4 regions of the Paenibacillus sp. NPDC055715 genome follow, and region 3 is predicted to be linked to each of the others. Evidence: riboswitches for the same ligand, from Rfam matches in the RefSeq annotation. Region 3 holds a riboswitch; each other region holds the start of a gene.
What was found. A riboswitch is a leader RNA that binds a small molecule or an ion and turns the genes downstream of it on or off. The one in region 3 is predicted to bind cyclic di-AMP.
Positions count from the first base shown of each region.

Region 1: linked by a shared signal. The riboswitch ahead of ACWGOO_RS16325 (TrkH family potassium uptake protein) and the one ahead of ACWGOO_RS20125 (C40 family peptidase) in region 3 are both predicted to bind cyclic di-AMP.
Region 2: linked by a shared signal. The riboswitch ahead of ACWGOO_RS17560 (G5 domain-containing protein) and the one ahead of ACWGOO_RS20125 (C40 family peptidase) in region 3 are both predicted to bind cyclic di-AMP.
Region 4: linked by a shared signal. The riboswitch ahead of ACWGOO_RS04110 (hypothetical protein) and the one ahead of ACWGOO_RS20125 (C40 family peptidase) in region 3 are both predicted to bind cyclic di-AMP.

Region 1 is NZ_JBSHGA010000009.1:98,748-104,569, forward strand. Features, by position in the region: gene ACWGOO_RS16320 (potassium channel family protein) at 1-587, opposite strand, end outside; gene ACWGOO_RS16325 (TrkH family potassium uptake protein) at 606-1,946, opposite strand; cyclic di-AMP (ydaO/yuaA leader) riboswitch at 2,410-2,558, opposite strand; gene ACWGOO_RS16330 (CPBP family intramembrane glutamic endopeptidase) at 2,811-4,541, shown strand; gene uvrC (excinuclease ABC subunit UvrC) at 4,510-5,822, opposite strand, start outside.
Region 2 is NZ_JBSHGA010000011.1:9,416-15,237, forward strand. Features, by position in the region: gene ACWGOO_RS17545 (AbrB/MazE/SpoVT family DNA-binding domain-containing protein) at 1-176, opposite strand, end outside; gene ACWGOO_RS17550 (HD domain-containing protein) at 508-1,791, shown strand; gene ACWGOO_RS17555 (TatD family hydrolase) at 1,833-2,600, shown strand; cyclic di-AMP (ydaO/yuaA leader) riboswitch at 2,805-3,087, shown strand; gene ACWGOO_RS17560 (G5 domain-containing protein) at 3,356-4,504, shown strand; gene rnmV (ribonuclease M5) at 4,652-5,197, shown strand; gene rsmA (16S rRNA (adenine(1518)-N(6)/adenine(1519)-N(6))-dimethyltransferase RsmA) at 5,205-5,822, shown strand, end outside.
Region 3 is NZ_JBSHGA010000017.1:42,117-47,938, reverse strand. Features, by position in the region: gene ACWGOO_RS20135 (4a-hydroxytetrahydrobiopterin dehydratase) at 1-193, shown strand, start outside; gene ACWGOO_RS20130 (GNAT family N-acetyltransferase) at 268-774, opposite strand; gene ACWGOO_RS20125 (C40 family peptidase) at 1,080-1,580, opposite strand; cyclic di-AMP (ydaO/yuaA leader) riboswitch at 1,586-1,723, opposite strand; gene ACWGOO_RS20120 (hypothetical protein) at 2,009-2,836, opposite strand; gene ACWGOO_RS20115 (M1 family metallopeptidase) at 2,848-4,812, opposite strand; gene ACWGOO_RS20110 (YwhD family protein) at 4,937-5,443, shown strand; gene ACWGOO_RS20105 (MBL fold metallo-hydrolase) at 5,518-5,822, opposite strand, start outside.
Region 4 is NZ_JBSHGA010000001.1:822,089-827,910, reverse strand. Features, by position in the region: gene ACWGOO_RS04145 (helix-turn-helix domain-containing protein) at 1-305, shown strand, start outside; gene ACWGOO_RS04140 (helix-turn-helix domain-containing protein) at 413-796, shown strand; gene ACWGOO_RS04135 (hypothetical protein) at 924-1,145, opposite strand; gene ACWGOO_RS04130 (hypothetical protein) at 1,342-1,638, shown strand; tRNA gene ACWGOO_RS04125 (tRNA-Leu) at 1,729-1,811, shown strand; gene ACWGOO_RS04120 (glutathione peroxidase) at 1,969-2,454, opposite strand; gene ACWGOO_RS04115 (hypothetical protein) at 2,591-2,746, shown strand; cyclic di-AMP (ydaO/yuaA leader) riboswitch at 2,919-3,094, shown strand; gene ACWGOO_RS04110 (hypothetical protein) at 3,210-3,605, shown strand; gene kdpF (K(+)-transporting ATPase subunit F) at 3,812-3,889, shown strand; gene kdpA (potassium-transporting ATPase subunit KdpA) at 4,040-5,716, shown strand; gene kdpB (potassium-transporting ATPase subunit KdpB) at 5,769-5,822, shown strand, end outside.

The sequences.
Region 1 (5,822 bases), on a different contig from region 3:
AGCCGATCCATCGCTGTTGGTGCAATCAGGATACCGTTCGCCGTATGAAGCGCCACGATGCTGCAACCAAAGCGAGTGCGGGCATTCAGCTCAGATAGCGTTTTGCCATGCAGACATGCAGGGACGTTGAGTTCCACAATACTGTATTCCTTGGACAGCTCCAAATAATCAAGCAAATTAGGCGTGACCAGTTGATGCGCGACCCGTATCCCCATATCCCGCTCCGGATAAATGACCCGGTCCACACCGAGCTTTTCCAACGCCCGTCCGTGCAGCACAGAAATTGCTTTGGCAACGACTTTGCTCACACCCAGCTCCTTCAGCAAAATGGCAGTTAGGATGCTGACCTGAATATCAGCACCAATTGCAACAATGCCGCAATCGAAATTGCGGATGCCCAGTGATCGTAGTGAATCCTCATCTGTAGCGTCCGCCACGACGGTGTGCGTCAACAGCTCACTCATACTGTCCACAACATCCTCATTCCGGTCGATGCCAAGCACCTCGCACCCCATATCTACCAATTGCAAAGCCAGGCTTGAGCCAAATCGTCCCAAACCAATAACTACAAACTGCTGCGTTTTCATATCTACTCGAAAACTCCCTTATCCTATAATCATTTTGCCTTCCGGATGACGATATAATTCCTTACCCTTTTTCGGAGTCATTGCATAAGCGAGCGTGAGCGGACCTAATCTGCCCGCAAACATCGTCAGGGTAATGACCAGCTTGCCTATAACTGTCAAATCAGGTGTAAGCCCCATGGACAATCCCACCGTCCCAAATGCAGACACCGTCTCGAACAATATCATCAGAAAATGATGATCTTCGGTTGCCGACAAAATCATCGTCACGCCAATCACAAACAGCAGCCCCAGCAGTGTAATGGTCAAAGCCTTGTAAATTCGCCCCTGCGCAAGCCGATATTTGAACAGCACAATATCCTCCCGACCCCGCAGCATCGAAATCACGGCTCCAATGAGCAGCGCGAACGTTGTCGTCTTAATCCCGCCCCCAGTAGAGCCAGGAGAGGCACCAATAAACATCAATATAACGATGAAAAACTGCGTGGCCTGTCGCAAGCCAGCGATATCTAACGTATTGGCACCTGCGGTGCGCGGTGATACGGACTGGAATAAAGATCCCAGCAGCTTTCCACCCCAATCCAGCGGGCCCAATGTCTTCGGATTGGTAAACTCGAATACAAAGATGACGAGCGTGCCGACTACAATCAGAGCAGCCGTCATACTGAGTACCACCTTGGTTTGCAAGGACAGTCTCTTGCGCTTGCGATATTCAGTCAGGTCCGACATCACGACAAAGCCAATGCCACCCGAAATAATCAGAAACATAGCTGTAAAATTAACAATCGGATCATACACATAACCTGTCAGGCTGCGAAAGTGACCAAATAAATCAAAGCCTGCATTGTTAAACATGGAAATCGCATGCCAGATTCCAAAATAAATCGCCCTGCTTACAGGCATATCAAAGGACCAGCGAATCGCGAATATCGTGGCGCACACGCCCTCAATAATTAGCGAGTACAGCAACACCCTACGAATCAATCCGACAATTCCCTCAACAGAAGTCTGATTCATCGCTTCCTGCAAAATCAGGCGCTCCCGCAAGGAAATACGACGCTTGAACACCAGCGCAATCAAAGTAGCCATCGTCATAAAGCCGAGACCGCCAATCTGGATCAGCGCAGCGATAACCACCTGACCAAAGGTGGTAAAGAAGGTGCCGGTATCCTTAACGACAAGACCTGTCACACAGGTTGCGGAGGCAGCTGTAAACAAAGCATCTATAAATGCAAGCGGCTTCCCCGCTGTATTGGAAATCGGCAGCATTAACAACAAGCTACCGATAAGAATGATAATGGCAAAGCCCGCAACGAATATCTGCGGTGGAGAAAGCCGAAGCCATCTTGCATGGGGATTCATCTATTTATCACTGCTCCTACTTGGTGAATTATGAACATGGAGACGCTCCGGGTGCAGATTGTTCTTCCGATTGCTGTTACCCCCGGATTTTTTTCTGATTTTATAAGCCCTTTTAATGGTTAAAATCCGGTGGTAAAGGCAAACGCTGGCGCTTCTTCAGAACAATTCTGCCCCCTCCGCTACTACCAGCTCATAAAATCACCAATCTCTTTTCAGTTTCTTTAGTCCGTTTTTTTAGCAAACAGAAAAGTATCCGCAAAGGAAGCAGCGCAGCGTTCCATTTGAATCTGGAGAAGCGGTAGCGCTCGCCTTTGTCTCTGAATTTTAACCTTAACAGGGTTTATCTAATCCAATAAAACTCAGTGACAACAGCGATCGGAAGATCAAATGGAGCGCGAAGCGGACTTAACTCAGCAACGTTTTAATCGCACAAAAAAAGACACCGGAAAACCGAATGCCTGACTGGGTTCCTGCTCACAGCCTAAAAGGTTAGCTGGCGGATTCGGGCTGCACAGTATGCCCTATTCACACTTCCAGTCCAAGACCGGCTGTAACATCCACCCCAGTAACATAGTTCCCCCATTTTCCTAAGAAATTCGGCTCAAATGTATATCGTTACCTATGTATTTCATATCCATTGCCTCAAGATTATAATCCTTCTATATACAGAGCACAAAGCCGGTTTCGTCTTAAATTAGTGGTAATTGGAGAATAGGACTCCTTTAATCGCAGCTTATCTTATTTTATTGAAACTTTAAAGTGCTTTCACTCCATTTTCATGAATATCGTAGGTCTGTTGGCGAGAACCTGTGCAGTATGATATCTTTAATGGATGTTCTTATTTACAGATTAAGGAGGAAACTCATGAATCCTATCGGGAAACCGGTCGTGCTCACGGCCAACTTCAAAAGATTAGGCTTGCTGGGCGGGATTGGCCTGATTTGCTTTTTTGTCTTTCAATTGCTTATTCCCTCGTTGAGTAATCCGAATCCGGAGGCACTGACGAGCGCCAAGGTCATCAGCAAGCAGGAAGCTGTCTTACACGCGCTGGACTTTGCCCGCTCCAAGCTGGGGTATACCGAATCGCAGCCTGAAAAGCCTATTGTGACCTATCAGGCTGAAACGGATCTGTATGGTTATTTATCCAGGGAAAAGCTGCTTCAACAGTATGACCGTACATGGAAAAAAAGTTATCCTTACGAGACCTTCCGGGTTGACTTGCCAGAACCTTCTTCCAAAAATAAACTGCAAATTCATGTGGATTTGTCCACAGGCAAAGTTGTTAGCTTTAAACGAATCACCTCCAGCACCAGTTACACACAAGCTGATGTTTCTACGGATGAGGAGGAACGCAGCAGGCTTATACGTGCAGCCGAGGGAGACATGACGCTGGAAGCGAAGAAACAGGCAGCAGGAATCTGGGTAAAACGCTTTGGCTTTAAACCGTCGGACTTGAAGCTCGCGACCGCTGAAGGCGAGGGTGGGTTGAAGTATACCGTGGACGATAAGAAAATCGGCTCCTCGGTGCTTACGCTCGCGTTTACGTTTGAAGACGGGGATGTGCGCTCGTTTACACAAAGCTTTTCTGCCCCACCATCCTATACGGATTATGTTAAAAAACAAACGTTCTGGGCTAATTGGATGACCTATGCAGGCTATGCTTTATTTAGCTTGGCGTTAGGCATACTTGCCATCGTATACGCTTCACTCACACGACGTCACACTTCCTTTGTACGTGGCATTGTTCTTTCTGTTGTATATTTTATTGCCAGCATAGCTGGGACATTAAACATGCTACCTATACTGCAAGCCGAAGCAGGTAGACGGGGCATGCTTGTTTTTCTCATGGTTATGCAAATGGTTATTACTTTCGTCATGGCCGTATCGCTCTACTTCTCCTTGGTCGGCGGTGACGGGCTGATGCGCAAGATTGGACTGAATGCATGGCCACGCGCCAAAGAGCCAGGCTACGGGCTATACGTACTTCGCAGTATGTATGTGGGCTACTTGTGGGCATTTATTTTACTTGGGGTGCAATCCATTTTGTTCTTTGTACTGGAGCGCACGTTTAATACGTTCTCCACAACCGATGCCACACAATCTCCTTACAACATGGCTTATCCATGGCTACTGCCGATTATGGCCTGGATGGCAGGTATTGGAGAGGAAGCCGTATACCGTCTGTTTGGTATTCCGATGGTGAAAAAGATGGTGAGGAATACTTTTGTTGCCTGTCTGATCACCACACTGATTTGGGCACTGGGGCATACTCTGTATCCTGTATACCCAGTATTTTCCAGACCAATCGAACTGACCTTCCTTGGATTGCTGTTCAGTTTTGTGTTCCTGCGTTATGGCTTTATTGCCGCCATGTTCAGCCACGTTATTTTTGACAGTATTTTGATGGGTCTTAGCGTGATGAGTTTGGGAAATACGGTAAACCTGACCGCAGGTTTGTTCTGGATCGTACTACCGGCCATCGTGGGCTACATCATTTACTGGTTTAGTCCAAAGAAGCCCAATCGAGTCATGTTTGAGCCCATAAAAAAAGAAGAGCCGTATTCTACGACTCCTCCTCCCGAAGGGCAGCTATAATCTGACGCGCAAGCTTATCACCGATAGAGAGAGGCCGGAAGTCTTCGACGCTGGCCTCTCTTATTTTTTTAAGTGAGCCAAAATGCTTAAGCAGCAGCTTACGCCGCTTCTCGCCAATTCCCGGAATCGAGTCCAAACGAGAGGTTACCATGGATTTGCCCCGTTGCTCACGATGGAATGTAATGGCGAATCGGTGGACCTCATCTTGAATCCGTTGCAGCAGGTAAAATTCTTCACTGTTACGGGCCAGTGTCACGGCCTCGGGAGAATCCCCCACCAGTAGTTGAGAGGTTCTGTGCTTGGCATCCTTCACCAGACCACACACAGGAATGAACAAACCTAACTCATTCTCCAGCACATCCACAGCAGCCTTAATCTGTCCACGTCCACCATCCACGACGATCAAGTTCGGACGCTCCAGGTTTTCCTTAAGCACACGTTCATATCGACGCCGAATGACCTCACGCATCGTTTCATAATCATCCGGCCCTTGCACCGAACGGATTTTATATTTACGGTATTCTTTCTTGGCAGGCTTGCCATCAATGAACACAATCATCGCTGAGACTGGATCGGAGCCCTGTATGTTGGAGTTATCAAACGCCTCCACCCGATGCAGGCTATCCAGTCCAATTGCACGTCCCAGATTACTTGCTGCCTTGGAAGTCCGTTCCTCATCCCGTTCAATCAGCTTAAACTTCTCATCCAAAGCGACCCGTGCATTTTCCGTAGCCATACCTGTCATTTGCTTTTTCAGTCCACGCTGAGGCACCAGTACCTTTACATCCAGCCATTCAGCCAGAGCTAGAGCCGCCGTAGCTGGTTCCTCCAGCCCGCCCGACAGTTGGGTTTCTGTGTGGTCTCGGTCCATTGCTTCTCCATAAGAAGCACGCTCCTCTGCCACCAGCAGTACATCAGTGAGACGCTCGGACGAATGCTCTACATTTTGCACATCCGATACTGCCCCTGCTTCTTGCGCAGCATCGTTACTGGTCTGTCCGATTCCCTCGGTTGTTGCACGGTGAGGAACAACTTCCGCCACAGCGGATTGACCGACATCACCCTGTTCCGCCTGCTTCATCAGCTTCGGTGTATCCGGTAGCAATATTTCCTGCGGCACCGCCGGGTTATCACTATAATATTGTGTTACATAGGACATAAAATCGCTGTAAGCCTCGCCGTAAAAAGGAAACGTAGACATATGCCGCTCGATCATTTTGCCTTTACGAACATATAGGATCTGCACACACATCCAGCCCTTATCCACCGAAAATCCGAATA
Region 2 (5,822 bases), on a different contig from region 3:
GCGTTGCCGCAGAAGATACAAGCAGGCTCATATTTTTTGAGCATAATGCGTTCGCCATCAACGTAAATTTCCAAAGCGTCTTTTTCGCCAATACCCAATGTGCGGCGCAATTCGATTGGAATAACAACACGTCCGAGCTCGTCAACTTTTCTTACAATACCAGTGGATTTCATCATAATAAATCAGGCTCCTCTCGCCGTTTAAAATAATATAAGTGTCATGATTCGACAAATTTTTCTCTTTTCTGATACTTACTATACCAACGATTCCCAAAACAGTCAACCTTAAAAATATGCTAACAGGTTAATTATGCAAAAGTATTTAGAATAAAGGTCATAATGCGTGTGCACTGCCTTATTTTATTGATGATTTAAGCCATTTGTCGATTTGGAAATGCCGAAAAGTTATAATTCGACATATTACGACAAACAATGTCGAATGAAGGGGATTGTTTAGGATTTCTTTGTATCTTAATCCATTATTCAGAATATTAAAGGAGCTGATATCTTGCACCAGCCACTCAGTGAAGAAAAAGTTTTTAAGGACCCGGTACATAACTATATCCATGTTCAGGATACAGTGATATGGCGTTTGATCAATACTTCAGAGTTCCAACGCTTGCGCCGAATTCGGCAGTTGGGTACATCTTATCTTACGTTTCATGGAGCGGAACATAGTCGTTTTTCGCATTCGCTGGGTGTATACGAAATTACACGGCGTATTATTTCCCAATTTGAACGCGATGAATTTTCCGATTGGCCGAAGGAAGAAAGTTTAGTCGCGCTGTGTGCAGCTTTGTTGCACGATGTGGGGCATGGCCCGTTTTCCCATTCTATAGAAGAGGCCTTTCATATGAACCACGAGGATTGGACATGCCGGATTGTATTGGGGAATACGGAGATTAACGCTGTGTTACGGCAAGTCGATGAGGAGCTTCCGACGAAGGTGGCTGCGGTGATTGCCAAAACGTACGACAAGCCGATTGCCGTAAACCTGGTTACAAGCCCACTGGATGCAGACCGCATGGATTATTTGCTTCGGGATGCGCACTCGACAGGCGTCAATTATGGCACTATTGATCTGGATCGTATTTTACGGCTGCTACGTCCACATAATGGAAGGATTGTTGTGAAGGAGTCAGGCATGCATGCGGTAGAGGATTATCTGATGTCGCGTTACCAGATGTATTGGCAAGTTTATTTTCACCCTGTGACGCGCAGCTCGGAAATTTTATTGCGTAAAATTTTCAAGCGGGCGAAGGAGCTGTTTAGAAATGGATATGAGTTTAGTTTTCTGCTGGAGCCGTTGCCGGACCTCTTTCGGGGAGAGCTTACGGTGGAACAATATTTGATGCTCGACGAGTCTTTGATTCAGACAGTGTTCAGTCAGTGGAAACGGGAAAAGGACGAGATTCTAAGTGATTTGAGTGCCCGTTTTATGGATCGCAAGCTGTATAAATATGTAGAGATCGAAAATATGGATACAGATACCATTGACGACATTCGGACAGCGCTGGAGCAGGTTGGTTTGCACCCGGAATATGATCTGGAAATTGATTTTCCGACGGATCTTCCTTATGATGTGTTTCGGCAGGGTGGCTCGACGGACAACCAGATTTTACTGCTGGGACGCAAAGGAGAAGTGAGAGAAATTTCCGAAGTATCGGAAATTGTGCGCTCCATTAGCGGTATTCATCGGGGTAAATATCATATGTACTATCCCCAAAACAAATTGGATGGGGTAAAGGACAAGCTTCCTGACGAAATAAGGAATTATTTTGTCAAACAATAGACAATTATATGACAAATAAAGTAATAAAGGAGACGAAAATTTTGAATTTATTCGACACTCATACTCATTTGGATGCGCCGCAATTTGACGAAGACCGCGAAGAAGTTATAGCACGCGCTTTCGAATCGGGAGTGACCCGTATGATTAATATCGGATTTAACCGTGAGACCATTCCGTCTACCATGAAATTGGTCGAAACATATGATTTTATTTATGCGGCGATTGGATGGCATCCACAGGATGCGATTACGATGCAGGAGGGCGATCTGGAATGGATTGCATCGTTATGCAGTCATAAGAAAGTCGTGGCGATCGGGGAGATTGGTCTGGATTATTATTGGGACACATCACCAAAGGATGTACAGCATCGGGTGCTTCGCAACCAGATTGGACTGGCTCGTGAGCTGAGCATGCCCATTGTTATCCATAACCGGGATGCACATGAAGATATTGTTAAAATTTTGCGTGAAGAAAAAGCGGGTGAGGTTGGCGGAGTCATGCATTCCTTTTCCGGGAGCTGGGAGACGGCTAAAATGGTGCTGGATATGGGCTTTCACCTCTCTTTTGGAGGGCCAATAACATTCAAAAATGCCAAGCAGCCAAAGGAGGTTCTCGCACAGATGCCGCTGGACCGTCTGCTTATTGAAACGGACGCTCCCTACCTGACGCCGCATCCGTTCCGCGGAAAGCGAAATGAGTCCGCGCACGTGGGATTGGTCGCAGAGGCGGCTGCCCAAATCAAGGGAATTACGGTGGAGGAATTAGTGTCAATTACGACCCAAAATGCACTGGGAATATTTGATATTTAGTGGAAAAGTGAAGAAATCGATTAAAATAAAGAGATAGGCGAAGATAATCATGAGTTTATTGCAGGAAACTCAAGAATATTACAATATTTTAACCGAATATTTTTAAAAATGTACTTGAAACCTGCTTTACAACATGAATAGAAACAGGATATCATCTTTTCAGTGAATTGTTGTTTGAGTGTAAACATCAACAGCTCATTTCATGAACCAGTCTCGCTGAGTCCCTTTTACAGGGAACGGGGGAACCGATATGGCTAACAGTACGTCCGGCGTATGGGCAAGAAGGGAACGTCTCTTCCGCCAGCCGGCTCGACCGAAATTCTTTTCCCGGATGGGATTGAACAGGTGGAGGGGCCGTATTTCGATTTCTTTTTGGGTCTTCGGGGTGAATGTGAAGGCGACCGCCATGAGCGGTTGACCCAAGCTAGGGCGTCTCTCTACGTCCGAACCCGACAGCTAACCCCGTAAGCGTAACAAGAGAGAAGCCATCTCGTGCATGATTTTTCCGCATATTCGCACATGCCGGAAGCCACGAAAGAGCTCTCTAGTCTCTTTTTTTGGCTTTTTTGTTGTGAATAAAAGAAAATCTGTCATCATACTGTGATTAAACAGGGGAGGACAGCATGCCGCGAAGACGGGTACATGGTGCAGGACAGTCGCAGTACGGGCTTGTCTTGTAGAAAATCTGTTATAGTCACGTCAATCTCGACTATGTCTTACTCCAGACGGCGGGCTATGTAAGGAGGACGGAGGAAATGGGCATTTTCCAAAAAGAGGAGTCCCATGAGTCACGCTCATCCAGCATGTCTTACGTATTGCGTTGGAAGCAAGAAAATGTGCGCCAGGCTGCTTTGGTTGCTATTTTTCTAATCGCACTAACGATTATGATTTCAATTCTGGTGTACACTCAATCTAAAAAACAGGTCTTTTTTGTCATCGACGGTAAGGCATCTGCGGTAGAAACCCGGGAATTCAAGCTCCAAGATTTGCTCAAAGAGCATTCTATTTCACTTCAGCCGCATGATACGGTTTCGATGCCGCTGAACGGAGCAGTAAAGGATGGGGATCGCGTAGTCATCAAACGTGCCAATCAGGTCAAAGTATCCTCAGGCAATGAGACGAAGAAGCTGTACACAACAGAAAATACAGTAGAGGGTGCCATTCGCGCCTCGGGCTATAAATTATCGTCAAATGATAAAGTTTACCCTGATCTGGATGCCTCTGTTTCGTCTAACATGGACATAAAAATCGTCCGTGTGAAGAAACAGCAGGTCGAACAGAAGCAACAGGTACCTTATCAGGTCATCAAAACGTCCGATCCGAGTCTCTATAAAGGGGATAATCGGGTCATCCAAAGCGGTAAAACGGGTATTGTGGTCCAGCATGTTCAAAAGGTATACCATGACGGAAAATTGGTATCCAAGCAGCTGGTAAACAAGGAAGTCGCGCGGAATCGTGTGGATAAGGTAATTGCGGTAGGAACGAAGAAAAAACCGGTTGTTCTTGCTGCTTCCGTTGGTCCCAAAGATGCCGTTAAGGCAACACGAGTTAGTTCGGGCAATGCTGTCCGTAAAGCAGGTGTGAATTTTAAATACAGCAAAGTATTACAAAACGTCTCCATGACGGCGTACTCCTCACAGGAATCAGGTATCGGTACACGTACCGCATCCGGTTCGCGTGTCACGGAAGGACGCACCATCGCTGTCGATCCGAGTGTGATTCCAATCGGCTGGTGGGTGTATATCGAAGGGGTGGGCTTCCGCCGTGCGGAGGATACCGGTGGCGCAATTAAAGGCTACAAAATCGATGTGTATTATGAGAGTTTGGGTCAGGCCAATCAGTTTGGTCGGAAGCACGGTAAAACTGTATATGTGATTGGACCCGTGAAGCCTGAAATCAACTAAAAACGTGTTGTATATGTTTAGGGCAATGCGATAGTATTAACATCATAGTTATGCCATGCTAAGAAGAGGATACCCTCTTCTTATTTTGTTTTCAAAAGCAGGGAAAGATGAATATAGCTTACTGTGTAGCAGTGGAGGGAAACGCAAATGATCAAGGAAGTGATCGTGGTAGAGGGTCGGGATGATACGGTGGCTATTCGCCGTGCTGTCGAAGCGGATACAATAGAAACGGGCGGCTCTGCCATTAATAAAATGACGCTGCGCAAAATTGCACTAGCGCAGGAGCGGCGGGGTGTCATTATTTTGACCGATCCCGATCATGCAGGGGAGCGCATCCGCAAAATTATCGCCTCCAAGGTGCCCGGCTGCAAGCAGGCCTTTATACCAGAGGAGGAAGCGACGCGCAAAGGGGATATTGGCGTGGAGAATGCCTCGCCTGAAGCGATCAGACATGCTCTCGCACGGGTGCATACGACGGTGGAAGGGGCCGATCCTCTAATCGATTGGGCGGATCTGATTGACGCCGGACTTATCACCCACCCGAATGCTGCTGCACGACGTATGGCTTTGGGTAATGTGCTGGGTATTGGTTACTGTAACGGTAAGCAGCTACATAAACGGCTCGCTGTGTTCCAGATTAGCCGTGAGGAATTTGCCGGTGCGCTGGCACAAATTGAAAGTGAAGGATTGTGATATCCGTATGACAGGGATTCAAGATATAGCAACACCAAGGCGCACGAAGGAAATTATTCAGCGGCACGGGTTTTCGTTCAAAAAGAGTTTGGGACAAAATTTTCTGATTGATCAAAATATTCTGAACAAGATCGTGAATGCTGCGGGATTGGACGATACGAAGGGCGCACTTGAGATCGGTCCGGGGATTGGCGCTTTGACCGAGAAGCTGGCGCAATCGGCCAAGGTAGTTACTGCTGTCGAGATTGACCAGCGGCTTCTGCCTATTCTCGAAGAAGTGCTGGCCCCTTATGAGCATGTGAAGGTACGCCATGGGGATGTGCTGAAGCTGGATTTGCGAGAGGTATTCGCTTCCGATTTTGCCGGGGTCAGTAAAGTGAGCGTCGTCGCTAATCTGCCGTACTACGTCACTACACCGATTCTGATGAGGCTGCTGGAGGACAAGCTCCCTCTGGAGAATATCGTCGTCATGATCCAAAAGGAAGTGGCTGAGCGTATGGCTGCGTCTCCTGGGACGAAGGATTACGGCAGTTTGAGTATTGCAGTGCAATATTACAGCGAACCTGAATTGGTCTGCATCGTGCCGAATACGGTGTTTATTCCCCAGCCGAATGTAGAATCGGCG
Region 3 (5,822 bases):
GAAAGGGATTGCATTCGTAGATGAAGTTGCTGCTATATCAGAAGCATTTAATCATCATCCATTTATTACAATTGATTACAAGACCGTGACCCTGCGCTTAACCTCCTGGGATGACGGTGGCATTATGGCCGTGGATATTAAGGAAGCCCAACAATATAATGAAGCTTTTGAGAAAATGCGTAGCAGTCATTGAGCCGATCATGGTCTGCCGTATGATAAAAGCGCCTTCGATATACAACAATGCAGTTGTATGCTGAAGGCGCTTTATCATAGAACACGAGGCTGGTGGTCGGGATGATATACCATACAATGAAATGACTTCTTGCCATCGGGAGTCTGACGTTCATAGGTATCCGTAAGCTCAAATTCGGCTGCCTTGTAAGCCCGGATGGCGCGCCTATTCCAGGTCAGCACCTCCAGATCAATTTCATTCTCCGGGTTGCGTCGTTTGGCTTCCTCGGCAATGGCACGGACAAAATCGGCGCCTCTGCCATGTCCACACAATTCGGGGTGCATTCCCAGACCTAGCCGGGTCACGCCAATCATCGGGAAATATTGAGCAAATCCGGTTAGTGTGTTCTCGTCATCCAGTACGGCAACATATTGCTCTTGGCGAAGCGTGGGGCTTCCAAATTCGACTTCAAGCGCCTTCATTTGTTCCCAAGGTAGCCAGCTGTATATGTTGTAGGGTGGATCATAGCGCCATTCACAGATTGCAGCCGCCTGATGCTCGTCCATCGGGACGATCCGGTAGTTAGATACTGAGGCCGGCATGTCTTCCCATCTCCTTTTATAGGTACCTAAACTATTAACAACAGATTGTAGACAAGTTATTGGGGATTGGCAAGCGTGTTTATTTCATACCCAATTCGGGCATACATTCAAATAAGAAGGACTTACTGCTCATATGCTCCCCCAGCCGTGACGGTAAAACCGACGATGTTCGCAAAAATTGAAACCTTCTGAGGTGTCAGTTCGTCAGTAACGATAACGTTTCTGATGTTGTGGACATAAAAAAACCGCAATTCGATTCCAGCCAGAATCAAATTGCGGCTCAGGGTTAGCTTGCTGTTCGTTAGTTATTCTACGTTATCGTCATCAGGAGTTTCAGAAGCTACGGCGTGGTAAGCGTCTGTGCTCATAATTCTTCTTGCACCGATATAACGGTTAGCATAATAATTTTCATTCAGTGAGCTAACTACTACACCACGTGAAGATGAGGAGTGGGCAAATTTCCCTTCACCTATGAAGATACCTACATGGGAAATGCCTCTCCCTGTGGTGTTAAAGAACACCAAGTCTCCAGGTCTCATTTCATCGTGGGATACGGAAGATCCCATTTTAAATTGTGATCCGGATTGATGGGGCAGATTAATCCCCAATTTTTGATATACATACATTGTGAAGCCGGAGCAATCAAACCCGTCGAGTGTAGTGCCTCCGCTTCTGTAGTTCGTTCCTTTGGCATCTTGGATGACCTGGTCCATCTTGGAGTCTGCAAATGCACTGCCGCCACCGAATGTAAAAGATGTAAAGGCAATGGCAAGTCCCATGGCTGCGATCGTTAGCTTCTTCTTCAAAAAAAATATACCCCTTCCAATGCCTGCGAGGTTAGCTTAAGGATTCGGTAGAAGGTTCCCCTATGACCACTCTGTTGCGAGATCAATTCACCCAAACTGGTTCCCCCGCTTCCCAGGTGCCAGGAATTAGGCTTAACTTAAGATGTGCACCTTGGAGAGCAGTATTCACGATAACGATGTTTTTAAGGCAAAGATTACAATAAAGATTACAAAGTTGTTACTATCAGTTCACTGCAATTATTGTAACAAAGCCGGCTGGATTTGGCAAATGTTTCATTGCAAAAAGTTACAACAAAATCTGCTCCCTTTATCGCGGGAACAGATTTTGTTAAGAGTATTCAGTTATATGCCGTTTGCCTGGATATGAATGGAGATGGATAGTTGCCTGTCGACAGCCAGAGATTGTTCGGGAGGAACGGAGTGAAGGTTCAACCTCTGCCGGAGATATCGGTATGCCATAGTCGGTACTGTGAACTGATGTGCCATAGCCTGACCAAACTGGTAACAAAATGATACGTTTGCTGGAGAATGAGTGCCAGCATGCCCGTCCAAATCATCGCCACCGTGCCGAACAGACCAAGGACGAGCAGCATGCCTGCGCCGAGCAGAAGCGAAATACCGATGGCCGGGAGGATTTGGCGAAAGAAGGCGAGCAGCGACGACAGTATGGCGTGACCACCTACGGTGCCTAGCTGCATGTACAGGATGCACTGACAGATGAACCAGCCATAAGCGATCCAACCGATGGCATAAGGCAGTACATGTAGGAGATAGGCGGGAGATTGCAGCGCCCCTGCTACGATAGGGTAGAGCTTTGGCACCACCCAGAAAGCAGGGAGCAGCAGGAGTCCAAGCTCGATGACGTAATAGATCATTGATGACAAGCCATGACGTTTCATCCCACGGAAGAAGGACAGACTTTGCGGCTCGGTCGCATGGGTATGCAGACTTTGGTATATTCCCGCCCGGATGAAGGGGGTAATCAGTGTACGCAGCACCGTTGTCCCCAGTAGTATCCACAGGTACATATGGACCTCTCGGTTGTCCGTCAGGGCAATCTGGCTCTCCATCCAAAACAAGGTCTGTCCCAGTTCATTTTGACCCTGATCGGGGTAGCGCAGCAGTAGGGGAGTAACGGCGGATTGTACCAGCCGATAGAGGAAAACGCCCCATAGCAGTCGATACAGAAACAGAATGATGACAATATAAAATTGTATGCGCACAAGCGCCCAGCCTTCTTTTATTACAGTACGCATCTATAGGCACCTCACCATGACAGACTTCCAAGCAGTGTCTCCAGCAGCTTGGTTACACTTATGCTCCAACGGGTCTGGTTTTTTTCGTTCAGTTCGGCCTTCAGGCTGTTGTTGATATGCTTGTTCTCCAGCGCAATCGTGTACAGCGGATCAACAACCACATGGGAGACCGCAGATGCACTTTTGAGTCGATAGGTGATGCTTTTGCCAGTGCCGTCCCATGCCTTGAATATCGTTGTGCCGTCCTTGAAGGTGAATTGAACAGGGACCTTGGGATAATCCGCCCCTTTTTTGCTGAGTGTAATGGTTGCTTCGTATCCGTTGGCCAGCTTGCGGTTCGTAATGCGGTCCACTGAAAAATCCGCCATCTGGCCGTCGTATACATATTGTTCAAAATAATGGCTCCACGAACGTCCGGTGACTCTTTCGACGATACGCTGAAAATCCTGTGAGAATGGATGCTTGAATCGGTAGGTCTGGACGTAGGTACGCATAATGCGGTCCATTTTTTTCGCGCCGACCTGGCGTTCAATGCCACGTAGTACCAGCTTGCCCCGAGAATAAGCATTTTGTGCATATTTAGCAGCCGAGCCGTACTTCCAGGACTCACGGTTTAACGGCTGAGGGGATGATACCTGTCCAGACTGTAACGGCAAGTTAGGGATGAGCCCATATTCCTGCTCCATGAGTCGTTCCTCTGCATAAGAGGTAAAGCCTTCATCCAGCCATGGTTCCTCGAATTCGTTGTTGGCCACCATTCCATAAAAATATTGATGCCCAATCTCATGAACCACCGTCCGTTCCAGACTATAGCCGGGATTCAGATTATCCGCCGCTGCGGCCGTAATGAGTGTGGGATACTCCATGCCGCCCGCGCCGCTGCCTGCTTTGGGTGGTACAACGATGGACAGGGTTGAATATGGATAAGGCCCGTACCACTTGCTGTAATAGGAAAGGGCGGCCTTGGCTGCGCTCATATAGCGCCCCTTGAGCTCCTTGTGCGATGGGTCGAGATACAGCTTGATTTTGACACCCGGCACCTCGGCAGAAGAAAATGGCTCTTCTACGGCTACAAAATTCGGTGAAGCGGCCCATGCAAAGTCGTGCACGTCATCGGCATAGAATTGATATATTTTTTGTCCATTTTGCCGGACTGCTCCACGGGTGGGAAATCCGGTTGCGGCCACGATGTGTGTTTCGGGCACTCGAATCCGCACACTGTAAATTCCGAAATCTGCGTAAAACTCGGAGTTTCCATGATACTGATGCAGATTCCAGCCTTCCTCGGCGCGTCCGCGCTGTCCGGCGGTTTCGTAGACGCTGAGTTTGGGAAACCACTGACCTGCCATGACGAAATCATCTGTTGCGCCCATACGTGCGAAGATGGCGGGTAGCTTTACCTCAAACTTCATATATAATGTAATGCTTTCACCGCCTCGGACCGGCTTGGGGAGACGTACCTTCATGAGCGAGCGGTCGTTCACGTTACCGTCATCCGGCTGCACGTATTGAGTCCGGTGCATGAGGGATAAACCGTCTTCCGTTTTAAGTTCAGTTAGTGTCATGGAGCCAAAGCCGTTCTTGGGCATGGTGTCGCCGCGCAGCTTGCCCCCGGATTCCTTCATGAAGGTGGTTTCCATGGAAGAGAAGGCATTGGGGTACAGATGCAGGTACAGATCGTTCACGGTTTTGGTGCCCGGATGCTTCCATGTAAGCGTCTCGGTGCCCCTCAAAACCTGTCCTTCTTCCAGGGACACGTCAATGTGGTATTCCACCACACGCTTACTAAGAATTTCTGAAGCGGGCTGTGGAGGACTTTTGGGCACGTCAGGCGGGATGTTTGCCCCCAAGGGCTTGCCTATGTTTGGCGCAAGCGTAGACTCTGACTGGGGCTGCCAGGCAAACCATAACGTCCCTGCGAGGAGACCGAGGGCTAGTGTAGACAATAAAACGATTTTGGTGCGTGCTGTGGTCATACAATGGATACCTCCCGTTGACAAGCATCTACAGCATGTATATGTTTGCTTTCGGGAGATTATTAGTTAAAATATTTATAGTGTAGAATGAGTGTGAAGACGGAAAATGGAGGCTTAGTGACGCATGAGTGAAAATCAGCCGGACGGCAAAAAACAGATTGCACTGAACATTGTCAGTGGCAAGAGTAAACATAAGGGCTTCGGCGCAGGCTCAATCGACTTGAACAGTATGTCCCCGGTCATTATTGATCGCGGTGAGGCAAAAATTGATATCGGTGCTATGCATGCCAAAAGTAAGGTAGAACGCGGGATTAAGTTTTCTACCAATAAAGAGGATGTACCGAACGGACGCCAGGTATGGCTGGTATGGGTAGCCGTGGATCGCACGCCCGAAGGACGTGTGTACGGTGGCGCAACGGCCTGCGAGATGCGGATTGACGATGAAGCCAAACGCGGCTGGAAAATCCTCGCCGATCACGTCAACCGCATGGATTACGCGCTCAAGCGCCGTTTCATGCTGGACGATCTCGGTAGCGAGGATAGAGCAGCGCTCAAAAGCCTGCTGATCTCGCATAACGAGGAATGGTGGGACGCTTCGCCTGAGGAATTGAAGCAGGCGCTGGAAGGGTAATAACTTTGGTTAAACGGTTAAAAGACGGCTGCTGAATGGATCAGTAGTCGTCTTTTTGTGCCTAGCAGCTTCTTCTATTCACATATTTCAGATATGCGTTGATTACAATTATCTTCGTAAAGCCCTCCATGAAAACAAATCACTTTTTTAATATCGTATGTTAACAAATTTCTAAGAGATTCTTTCGCCATATTGAAATCACAGCAGTATTGCGGGTCTGGCGCCAGTAGCTCGCCGCTTACTACGCGCAGAGCATCTCCTGCAATCAGGATTTGGCTTGGCTTATGGTAAAAACTTAGGTGTCCCGGTGTATGACCAGGAGTATCTATAGCCACGATCCCTCCACAGAAGGGCAATTCCTCTCCAGCAACGATGATGG
Region 4 (5,822 bases), on a different contig from region 3:
AGCAGTTGGGTATTAGTACAGGGAATTTTGGTGATTGGAAGAGAGGCAAGACGACACCGGGCACGAATAAGCTCATTGAAATCGCTTCGTTTTTTGATGCCAGTCTGGACTGGATCATGTTGGGGCGGGATGTACAGGGTGAGGTGCTGAGGGAGTCGAAGGACCCTTATTTTTTTGATGCATATGGGCAACTGAATTGCCAGGGAGAGCAGCTTAGTAAAACAGAAAAGGATTTTATATTTGAGTATATTGAATTTACCCGCTTCCGTAAAGAGAAAAAGCAGGAAAATTCAACTACGGAATAAACGAGTGCAGCTATTAAAGTGATGATTACCGAATAAGTATGGTTGTAATGTTGGTTGGAATTTTGGGGATAGCTCAAGAAAAGTTAGGGTGTCGGAGGGGGATAATTTTGGGAGACCAAACGATTTATCAGCGAATTGAAGCCTTGATTAAGGATAGGGGAATGACGAAGAAGGCGTTTTGTGAAAAGCTCAAAATCAGCTCGGGGAATCTTGGGGACTGGAGAAGAGGCAAAACAACGCCGGGAACGATGCATTTAATCCAGATTTCGGACTTTTTTAATGTATCGCTGGATTGGTTAATGAAAGGCGTCAAGCCAGGTGAGGGCGTACTTCAGGAGCAGAAGGCTGCTTATTTTTTTGGAGTGATGGGGCCATTGAATTACCAGGCAGAGGACCTGGATACAGAAGAACAGAATTTCATATTAGAATATGTGGAATTTGCGAAATATCGTAAGCAAAAAGGTGAGAATGACAAAACACAGCCTGAATGATCTTCTCGCTAAAGATCACTCAGGTTAAAAACCCGTAAAACGGACCGGTGGGTTCGATTGACGAGTTTATTTGGTTTGCCGACGTTATAGCGTGCCGTATACTTGGGGGACGCTCACATCGTTGGTTTCAGAGTGGTGGTGCCTCCTTATAATCGTTATCGTCGATGTTGAGGATTGCAGCAACTTGTTTTCTGTGCCTTTGTGCTTTGCGGGTGCCGTGAATCAGATTGGACAAGCGTGAAGGCGGGATATTATGCGTTTCACAAAATGTTTTCTGATCCAGCCGAAGTTCGACAAGCCTTTGTTTGATGGCCCACCCGAAGGAGGTAACAGGCATTTTGTTGTTCAAGTGAAATCGCCCCTTACGGATTCTTGCGGAATAATTGGTGTGTTATAATAATCATCAGTAAACATGTTATAATTAACCATCTGAAACTATGATACACGTTTATACGTGTTTTTACAATCTTAAATACGTAATTTGGATAAAAATATTACTTATTAAAGTGATGGATGGTCTGAATAATCCATCGGGAGCCTGTTAATTGTACGAAATTGCAGTTGTATTCTGGATAAAAAAGCACTCTGTCACTGAAGAAAGTGGTGGGAGTGCTTTTGGCGTTGGTGCTGGAAGGGTGAAAACAGGCATCAGGGGGATGCTGGAGGCGTGTAATGGGGCAGGACGAAGAAATCAGTTAATTTCACCCGCGCTGGCGGTTGCTGCTCATATAGGGTGGCTGAACAACGATATAAAGGTTTTTGATAGCCATGCCATCGAGGGATGTGAGCTGAGGATGCAGATCGGTACGTACATAGTGTTCCAGGTCTTGCAGACAGGTTAAACGGCTCATTTAAAATATTTATTGTATTTATGTTTACAAATAGAATACAAGGGAGTATAATAAACCTGTTGCCTCGAAACATTAGAATTTGCGGTCGTGGTGGAATGGCAGACACGCTATCTTGAGGGGGTAGTGGGCGTACGCTCGTGGAGGTTCGAGTCCTCTCGACCGCATTACATGCAAGACACAGTTAAAAAAGCATTCTGACACGTTTTTAACGTGATTGGATGCTTTTTTTTGTTATATAAGCTGCACTAAAATATCCCTTTTTCCTAGCCACAGGAGCAGCCGCCTGGATTGGCTGCTTGTGAACGGTGATGAAGTGGCCTATCAGCTTTGCTGCAAGAGCTTCTCAATATCCCCCGCCAGTTTATCCGGAGTTGTCTGTGGGGCATAGCGCTTAAATACGTTCCCTTCGCGTGTAATCAAAAATTTAGTAAAATTCCATTTGATCGCTTTGGAGCCGAATATGCCTGGAGCTGTTTGGGTGAGGTAGCGGAATAAAGGGTGCGCCTGATCGCCATTGACATCTATTTTGGCAAACATCGGAAATGTAACTCCATAGTTGATTTGGCAAAACTCCGAAATGTCCTCGCTGGAACCCGGCTCTTGCTTGGCAAACTGATTGCTGGGAAACCCCAGGATTTCAAGACCCTGCTCATGGTATTGGTCATATAGTTCTTGTAGCGCCTTGTATTGGGGGGTTAGCCCGCATTTGCTGGCTGTATTCACGATGAGCAGAACTTTACCATCATATATGGACAACGGAATCTCTTTCCCTTGCAGAGTTTGTGCATCATATTCATAAACGGTCATGGTTTCCCTCCTGATTTGGTTTTCTACAATTAAATTGTAAGAAATTTAACGAAGGTTTGCAAGTCTATAATAGATGTAATGCGACGTCTGCAACTGTAAAATCGTATTTTGTCCAAAACGGAAAATTGCACTGCAAATGGGGCGAATTGCGTTGTTTCTCATCGTAAAAACAGGCTCAATCGGCGCTTATCAGGTGCATACAGCAGTTTTTCTTTCTCTTTTACAAAAAAAGGACAAAAAATGCTCTCCATACGCCAATATTGACATGCCTGATATTTTTGAAAAGAGATGAAAAACCGAGCTTGAAGGAGCTGGGAGAAGGATATTTATGTTGTAAGCGCTATAATTAATCTCTTATGCTCCAAAGGCGGATTTATAACCCCGCAGGTGAGCTTTACAGTATTCCTTGCGCGGGTGTATGATTCAGACGTAATTTCAAATGAAGTGAATGAAGCAGCAACGAATTGTCTATAGCGCTGAATTTTGCAGTTGCAAAAGCGGGGGAACCAAACGAGATCTATGCGGCTTTTAGAGGTCCGTGTGTCTCATGGGGTGAATTTTCCGGCCAAGTGCCAGAAATAGGGCGACTCTCACGTCCGAATCCGACAGCTAACCTCGTAAGCGTACAGGGAGAGGCAACAAACCGCCGTGTGCAGCCATGGTTTATTTTATCATGGGTATGTAAGAAGCCGGAGGAAAGCCTTTTTCCTTTGGCTTCTTTTTGTTGTCTTTTTATACCGGGAGAGGAGCTACTGATGGAAGGTCGGCTAATCATTGTCACTGCACCGAATGAATCGGGCAGAAATTTTGTGAAATTGCTTATGTTCAAAAAACTGGCGTTTGCGGTTCTTACGAATAGCGCTCAGGAGGAACGACAGCTCAAAAAAATGGGTGTGGAGCATATTGTTCGGATCAATACGATGCAAGCAGGGAAATGGAATTTTCCCAAAAAAGAAATTGGTTGCGTGTATTTGTTCGAGAACAGCTTGAATCTGACTTGCCGTTTTCTGCAAATATGCCGGCCGCTGACATCAGATTCGATCTATGTCATTACGCACGGCTATAATCCTCAAGGGATTTATCGAGGTTTGGGAGCGGACCATGTGATCTACACTTTGAATGGAGAGGTGGGTTTCCTGCTGAACGGATAGTCGTATAGGTAATATAAATAAAAATTTTCGCATTCATTGTATGGTGATTGTACGAGGATGTAAGAATGACGATCTGAGGACCGATACGGGAGGGTTATGAACATGATGGATATATACATGCTGCTCGTGATGGCTGTGAGTTATGGAGTGATACTGATGTTTGTACGCTGGTGTGATGCGCAGACCTCCAAAGGAGGGCGAAAAGGATGATGGTTGTGCTTACGCTTACGGCTATTGTGTTTGTGTATTTAATCTACGCACTCCTGAATCCTGAAAAGTTCTAATCAGCTAAACAGGATAAAGCGGGCGGGGGACAGCAGATCAAGGATGAGGCATCAGAGGTAGCGGGCTTTCGCAAACGTGTGCACTCGCTTGGTGCTATGAACCCGTCTGTTGTTCCAAACGCAGGAGCATTTTGGAGGAGGGAATAGATGATGGAGTTGCTGCAAATTGGAATTGTGATTGTGATATTGCTGCTCTTGGTGAAACCAGTGGGCACCTATATTTATCATGTATTCTCAAATGAACCGAATCGGACGGATCGGGTGTTTGGCGGAACGGAGAAGCTGATTTATAAGGTTATAGGTTTGAAGAAGTTGGAGAGCATGCGTTGGACCACGTACGTTATGAGCTTCATTGCTACGAATGTCGTGCTTGTGGCGATCAGCTATGTGCTGCTGCGCTTGCAGGGACTGCTTCCCGGTAATCCGGCTGGAAATGGCAATATGGAAGCGTCACTGGCATTTAATACAGTGATCAGCTTTATGACCAACACGAATCTCCAGCATTACAGCGGAGAAAGCGGGCTTACGCATCTGACGCAGATGGCGTTCGTTACGATGATGATGTTCACTTCGGCTGCTTCCGGATTTTCGGTTGCTGCGGCTTTTATGAGAGGATTGACGCGGCGCGGTGAAGGAATGGGCAACTTTTTTCAGGATTTTATCAAAGCGATTATACGGATTTTTCTGCCGTTGGCCTTTGTGCTTACGCTGGTGCTGGTCGGACTGAAAGTACCACAGACGCTTCAGCCTACGGCGGATATTACGACGTTGAGCGGAACACAGCAGCAGATTGCTTTGGGACCCGTTGCTTCGCTGGAATCGATTAAGCATTTGGGTACGAACGGGGGCGGTTTTGCGGGAGCCAATTCGGCGCATCCTTTTGAAAATCCAAGTCCCTGGACGAATGTGCTGGAAATTTTGGCGATGTGGGTGATGCCAGCTTCTCTGCCGTATACCTTTGGGCTGTTCGCTCGTAATCGCAAGCAGGGCTGGATTATTTTTAGCTCGATGATGGTATTGTTCCTTGTATTCCTATCCATTACGTATGTGTCGGAGAAAACGGGCAATCCGTTGATTCATGCACTGGGTGTGGATGCTTCTCAGGGAAGCATGGAAGGGAAAGAGGTTCGCTTCGGCATTGGACAATCGGTGCTGTTCACGGCGGTAACGACGGCGGCTACGACAGGTTCAGTCAATAATATGCACGATACACTGACCCCGCTGGGCGGTATGGCTGCTTTGGGAGAAATGATGCTGAACGTCATTTTCGGCGGTAAGGGTGTCGGGCTGATGAATATGCTGATGTACGCGATTCTGGGTGTGTTTATATGTGGATTGATGGTCGGCAGGACCCCGGAATTTATGGGCAGGAAAATTGAAGGCAAGGAAATGAAGCTGATCGCGATTGCCATTTTGGTACATCCGTTTCTCATTCTAGTGCCGACTGCTCTCGCCTTTATGAGTCATTGGGGATACGATGCGGTCACAAACCCCGGATATCATGGGTTGACTCAGGTGATATATGAATATGCGTCATCTGCGGCTAATAACGGTTCGGGATTTGAAGGTCTTGCGGATAACAACGTATTCTGGAACACGACAACAGGGGTTGTTATGTTCTTCGGACGATATGTATCTATAGTTGCATTGTTAGCTGTAGCGGCTTCATTGAATACTAAAGCACCGACTCCAGTGACGACGGGCACACTTCGCACAGACAACAAGCTATTTGGGGCGATTTTAATCGGGGTTGTGCTGTTGATTGGCGCGTTGACCTTTTTGCCCGTCATCGTATTGGGGCCTGTGGCTGAATTTCTGACCATGTGAAGAAGATGAACAGGAAGAAGAAAATGAGAATGGATGAACGGGGTGCTCGATCATGAAGGAACAACGCAAACGCATGCTGGATAAAAGCATCTTGAAGCATGCGATC